Regions from separate parts of the Pseudoalteromonas sp. APC 3250 genome, predicted to be linked through region 2. Evidence: predicted binding sites of a transcription regulator. Region 2 holds the regulator's gene; the other holds the start of a gene.

Region 1 (3,427 bases), on a different contig from region 2:
GCTCCCGTGTTACGCCTATCTTACGGTCGAATGGTGTATATGGCTTTACCTTACACTTTTGTGCTTACCTTTGTTGGGTTAAGCGCGACTTATTTTGGCTTGAGTGAAATAACCAGTTTGTTTTATGACTGGGGGATAATACAACACCACATCCCTGTAGCGAATTCTGGGCATTAAGAGCTCCCCCGACTTTGAGGAGCTAGGAAATTTCATAGCTCCTCACTTTTTCCCTTTTACTTGCTCCGCTGTTTATCCTACGTCATAATCTAAGCCCTTATTTAAATACGGATTTGTTATGAACTGGCTTGCTAATCTAAGTACTCAACGTACACCTTGGTTATTATTCAGTGGGATTGTTTTTCTGCTTGAAGTAACCGCGCTCTTTTTCCAATACAACATGGGGTTAGCGCCGTGCATTATGTGTATTTACCAACGCACCGCGGTATTAGGCTTACTTTTTGCCGGTATTATTGGCGCCAGTAAACCAAACAACCTCGTAGTCCGTATTGTCGCTTATACAGTGTGGGGGGGTTCAAGTGTATGGGGGTTACTAATAGCTCGTGAGCACATTGAAATGCAAACAACCACTGACCCCTTCGCATTTAGCTGTGAGTTTGAGCCAAATTTTCCAGAGTTTATGCCATTACATCATTGGATACCGCAATTTTTTGAGGCAACCGGTGATTGCGGAAACATAGATTGGCAATTTGCAGGCTTAAGTATGCCAGCATGGATGGAAGTTATTTTTGTATTGTTTACCGCCACACTTATTGCGTTAGTGGCCAGTCGATTAATCTCTAAAAAGTCACTTTAATATGTTTACTTTTTTTTCAAGCCACGTTGACGAACTAAAACACTTAAAAGTTCGTCAAAGACAAACCGTTATTGCGATCTCGTTAAGTATGCTCTCTCCTAGTGACAGAGTGTTAATGCGTATTGTAAAGCTTATGCTGCTAAGCCCATTTTTTTTAATATTTACTCTTTTTGAAGGATGGCTACTCGTGCCCTTTTTGATTGTGGCTGGTTTAAGCTACCCGCTACTAACCGCCCCCGTAGATGTTAATTTTGCTAAAAAGCACCTTGGTGCTGCCTTAAAACAGTTTGATCAGGGCGCATAGCGCCCTTTTAAGTTAAAACGCCACCTTTCCATCAAGTTTGGCTAGCATTTTTTTACCCACCCCTTTTACTTTAGCTAGATCTTCAAGTGATGCGAAATCACCATTTGTTTCTCTATAATCGATAATTGCCTGTGCTTTTTTCTTGCCAACACCTGGTAACTTAATTAACTGTTTTAAATCAGCAGTATTAATATTAACCACGGCTGATTGCATCTGCTCTGATAGCATATCGCTTTGCGCAAAGGTGGTACCCATAGGTAATAAACATAAAGCAGCGGCTAATGAGATGATTTTAATTAATTTCATACTATTTCCTTTTGTGTTCTTACTTGAACATTCGTTGATTATTTACACCCAGCACTTTTACATAACGTTGTGGTTACTAAGTACTAACGGTAACAATCACTCCTTGCGACTCCTTTACTGCAACGCGTTATAAAGTGACTTAATAAATAAAGTAGAGTTACTCTTTATTGTCAACCAAGCTGCAGATAAACTAAGGCTAAAGCTTGCAAAACCACGCGCAAGCTTGTACTGTATATAAAAACAGTAATCTAATGATTTAAAATAATCATATTGCCACGTAAGTAAGCAGGAGAAATCATGGCTGTTGTTGTTAAATATGTTGTAGAACGAAACGGAGTCGAGCGCATGACGTTTACTACTAAAAAAGAAGCTGATGCCTATGACAAAATGCTCGATATTGCCGAGTCACTAGAACTCATGCTTGAAAAAGTAGATGTGCCACTAAGTGAACAACAGGTTGAGTCGCTCGCGCTGGAGATTGCAAAAAGTAAAGACGACTTTATGGCCGTACTTAAAGGTGGTAAAGAAGTACCCACTAAAGCTAAAAAAACAAAGTCAGATAACGTTGCGGATATAAAAGATAAAGCAGCGAGTTAGTACTTTTAAAAGCTCAATAGTAATTGTTAAAAAACTGAATTTGGTATTCGAATTCAGTTTTTTTATGCCTTTAAATAATAATAGCTAAAGGCAAGTAATCGGTGATTAAACGAGATGAATGGTCTTTTCTAAAGGTCAGCCAATAAAAAAATGCCAACCAGTTAAACTGATTGGCATTTATAAAAACCAACACTTTACGTTAGCTAATCAGTTACAATGACGATTCAACTTCATCAAACAGATCAGTAATTTCTTTTTTCGGTTCAGCTGTCACAAGGCTTCCTACCACAATAGCAATACTCGCTAAAATGAAGCCTGGGACGATTTCATAAATTACACTGCTTAAGCTCTCACCATTAATGGTAATAGGCGCATAAATCCATACAAGCACTGTTAAAGCACCAACAACCATACCGCTAATAGCCCCTTTTAAGTTCATACGTTTCCAGTAAAGGCTAAACAAGACAAGTGGACCAAATGCAGCACCAAAACCAGCCCATGCGTTGCTAACTAAATCAAGTATTGAACTATTACGGTCATACGCTAGGTAAATAGCAAATAACGCAACCAGTATTACGCTAATACGCCCTACTAACACCAGCTCAGTTTGCGAGGCATCGCGGTTTAAGTAAATCTTGTAGAAGTCTTCAGTAAGCGAGCTTGAACACACCAATAATTGCGATGAAATCGTACTCATAATCGCAGCTAAAATAGCAGCCAGTAGGAAACCAGCAATTAATGGGTGGAAAATAAGTTCAGCTAATACTAAGAAAATGGTCTCTTTATCGGCAATAGGCATTTGGTTTTCAATCATAAAGGCAGCACCAAATAAACCGGTAAATACCGCACCAATCGCAGATAGTGTCATCCAAGACATACCAATACGACGCATAGTTGGCATTTCTTTCACTGAGCGAATAGACATAAAGCGAACAATAATATGTGGCTGACCAAAGTAGCCTAAGCCCCAAGCCATCGCAGAAATAATAGCAATGGTAGAACCACCAGCAAACCAATCAAGCATATTCAATGAATGGATTTCACTGGCTTTAGGTGAACTTAACAACTGCTGGTAATTTGCATTTGCTAAAGTATCCATAAATGGCTGATCTAGCATCATATAAGTAGCGATAGGTACTGCAAGCAAGGAGATAAACATAATACAACCTTGCACGAAGTCTGTTAGGCTAACCGCTAAAAAGCCACCAAATAAGGTGTAAACAACAACCACACCCGTGGTGATGTATAAACCCATTTCGTAACTCATCTGAAATGAATTTTCAAATAACTTACCACCGGCGACTACGCCTGATGAAGTATACAAAGTAAAGAACACAATAATAACAATTGCAGAGATCACACGGAGGATATTCTTGTTATCATCAAAACGATTTGCAAAATAATCA
Region 2 (3,427 bases):
AGCCTCATTGGTATTAGGTTGTTCTGCAATGCTACTCATTATTTAGCCTCCCCATCAGCATCCAGTGCCGCTTGTATCTCGCTCGGTTGAATTACATCACCAGTGTCATTACCCCACGCGTTGCGTTTATAGGTAATAACAGCTGCTATTTGCTTGATTGATAATTGCTTTGCGAAAGACTGCATAGCCGTACCTGGTTTACCGTGGAGCAAAATATCTATATGCCCTTTGATATCACCTATGACTATTGGGCTGCCTTTAAGAGCCGGAAAAACACCCGGCAAGCCTAATCCTGTTGGCTGATGGCACGCCGCGCAGCTCGCCATATAAACCTGCTCACCAAGCGCCATCAGCTCTTCTTTTGGTACAACTTGGTCTAATAACGCAGCGTCTGCTTCAGCTGCTTTTTGCTTGGCTTGTTTAGCCTCTGCTAACCACGTTTTGAAGTCTTCTTCTGTTTTAACTTCTACCACAACAGGCATAAAACCATGATCTTTACCGCAAAGCTCTGCACACTGCCCACGGTAAGTACCAACCTCATTAATATTGGTCCATGTTTCGTTAATAAACCCAGGGTTTGCATCTTTTTTAACGGCAAAGTCAGGCACCCACCATGAGTGAATAACATCATCTGAAGTCATTAAAAAACGTACTTTTTGATTAATTGGTAGTACCAGCGGTTTATCGACCTCGAGCAAATAATTCGGGTTTTTATCAGCAAGGTTGGTTATTTCATTTTGAGGTGTAGCTAGCATGGAATAAAACTCAACGTCCTCCCCCATATACTCGTAATGCCACTTCCACTGTGAGCCTGTAATTTTAATGGTGAGATCAGCTTTGCTGGCATCCTCCATGGCAATTAAGGTTTTAGTCGCAGGAATGGCCATAACAATTAATATGACAAAAGGGATCGCAGTCCACAGTATTTCTACTTTGGTGCTTTCATGGAATTGGGCAGGGACAGCCCCTTTAGATTTGCGATGATGAATGAGTGCCCAAAACATAATGGCAAACACGATCACCCCAATCACACAACATATTAAAAAAATAGTCATGTGCAGTTGGTATACATTATTACTTATATCGGTTACGCCTTTACGCATATTATATTGGCTATTAGCAAGCACATTCTGCGAAAAAACAAACAATATAAGCCACAAGGAAGAACTCAGCTTACCCATGTGACGGCTCCTTTGATGCTATTGCTGACGCAAAGCGAAGAGGCATACGGCTTAAACGCCTATTCGTTATTTTTATTTTTTATAAGGGTGCTGGATTTAGTAAATGTGTGTTCTCAAAACGACTAAGCTGTGAGTTATTTTTATTCCAGCTCTTTAATAACTAGTTAAAAAATAAACAATAAGCAAGGTGAGTATGAAAAATAAACAAGGTGTATTTTTTAAAATGCGCAGCTAAAAAAATAGCAACTAGTCAGGCAATTAATCTAAGAGTCAGGTTTAGTAAGGGGTGTATTGAAATTACAGGATAGAAATATAAAAAATTGTTAACTTAAAAAAGCAGAGTAAATTTGTTTATTTATAAAGTATTTAGTGATTTTATTTATGATAGGAGAAGCACTTAACAACATATAGTCATACATTTGATAAGTTAGACATTGTGCTGCTAACAAACCCAGCGCCTAATCACTATTAAGCGCTAAATTATGCTTTAATACTACATCCAGTCAGCGTTACGAATAACACCTACCGCTAAGCCTTCAATATTGAACGACTCATTTTCTAAATCGACCTCAATAGCTGAAAACTCATCATTTTCAGCATGTAAGAGTACTTTTCTGCCCGCTTTTTCTAAACGCTTCACGGTTACATCGTCGTCAACACGGGCAACAATAACTTGTCCATTTTCGGCAACTTGGGTTTTATGCACAGCAAGTAAATCACCATCCATAATACCAATGTCTTTCATACTCATACCGTTAACACGCAATAAAAAATCGGCCGCAGGTTTAAACATTAAAGGGTCAATTTTACAGTGGCTTTCTACATGCTGTTGCGCCAATATTGGCTCACCGGCAGCAACCCTGCCAATTAAAGGCAAGCCCAACTGCTCTGGCTCCTCTTCTTCAACAAGCTGAATGCCCCGACTCGCGCCTGGCTTCATTTTAATAACACCTTTTTTGGCCAGTGCTTTTAAGTGTTCTTCTGCAGCATTCGCACTTTTAAAACCCAGTGTTTGTGCAATTTCGGCACGTGTAGGAGGCATACCAGTGTCTTTAATAAACACTTTAATGAGTTCGAGTATTTGCGCTTGGCGTTTCGTTAATGGTCGCATACAACTGGTTTTCCATACAGTACAATTAACTGTGAGTATATACAGTTATTTAAAAATCGCAAATATAAATTAATGCCTTATATGCCGTTATCATCAAACAATAACCTACTTTAAAAGCAGGGTGATAAATGTAATTATTAGCAACGCATTATCATATTAATAAATTTTAATTCTCAATTACTTATCCAAGGAGCTAGCATGAGTATTTGGCATCAACCGATTACATTAGAGTTTTGTAAGCAATTAGATCAAGGTATTACAGGCCAAGGGACACTCATGAAAACCATGGGAATAGAGATCAGTGAAATTGGTGATGACTACTTAGTGGCAACTATGCCGGCAATTCCAGAGCATCATAACCCTATGGGTATCGTTCATGGGGGTGCAAATGTGGTGCTTGCTGAAACAGTAGCAAGTTATGCCGCTAATTTTGTGGTTGATTTCAATCGATTTTATTGTGTTGGCCAAGAAATCAGTGCAAGTCATTTAAAGGCATCACGCAATGGCACATTAACGGCCACAGCGAGAGCTTATCATATCGGCAAGCGCAGCTCGGTTTGGGATATTAAAATAACCAATAGCCGCAATGAGCTTTGCTGCGTATCACGTATGACCGCAGCCGTAGTTGAGCGAAAAGGCTAGTAAGTCAATTAACCAAGGTTGAAGTTAAATTACTTTTCGAGAGGGTAAATAGTAATTTCTACGCCTGCACCAATTGCAGATATACGTAACAAGGTATCTGCATGTAAGGCTTGGTTAAAGCATTTTGGCGAAGTGCCAGACTCAAACCCAATATCGAAAGTTCTGCGTGAACAACTCAACCATTGCTTTAATGCATTGCGTGAACACGACTCGATTAACTCACACAAGTGATTAATCGCTTTATCTGGCGTGGTTATTTCACCTGCAACCTCAATGCGAGCAAGTTGACGGTATTCGTCTTTATCATAATGTAAAATAGTTGCGACCTTTTTTAAATCAGCAACTAATACGCTAATATCTTGCTTTGACTCAAGCTCTAGATCTACATTTAAAAATTGAATTTCCGACATTATCTCGTTTTTACCCTCTATTAATTTCATTGCAAACTTTAACGCAGTTTTACCGTTATACCAAATCAACAACGCAGGAATCA

What was found. Region 2 encodes LexA, which represses DNA repair genes until DNA is damaged. Its sites were predicted from a motif close to TACTGTATNNNNATACAGTA; they were not measured.
Region 1: QL986_RS08780 (YebG family protein) is a predicted target of LexA. The motif match lies at 1,651-1,670, and genes of this name have one in related genera.

The regions. Positions count from the first base shown of each region.
Region 1 covers NZ_JASDCM010000006.1:173,832-177,258, forward strand. Annotated here, with positions in the region: gene nhaB (sodium/proton antiporter NhaB) at 1-177, shown strand, start outside; gene dsbB (disulfide bond formation protein DsbB) at 296-814, shown strand; gene QL986_RS08770 (DUF6170 family protein) at 816-1,118, shown strand; gene QL986_RS08775 (ComEA family DNA-binding protein) at 1,131-1,424, opposite strand; gene QL986_RS08780 (YebG family protein) at 1,722-2,021, shown strand; gene putP (sodium/proline symporter PutP) at 2,233-3,427, opposite strand, start outside.
Region 2 covers NZ_JASDCM010000014.1:70,576-74,002, forward strand. Annotated here, with positions in the region: gene ctaD (cytochrome c oxidase subunit I) at 1-39, opposite strand, end outside; gene coxB (cytochrome c oxidase subunit II) at 39-1,181, opposite strand; gene lexA (transcriptional repressor LexA) at 1,675-2,292, opposite strand; gene QL986_RS14110 (PaaI family thioesterase) at 2,491-2,934, shown strand; gene QL986_RS14115 (hypothetical protein) at 2,964-3,344, opposite strand.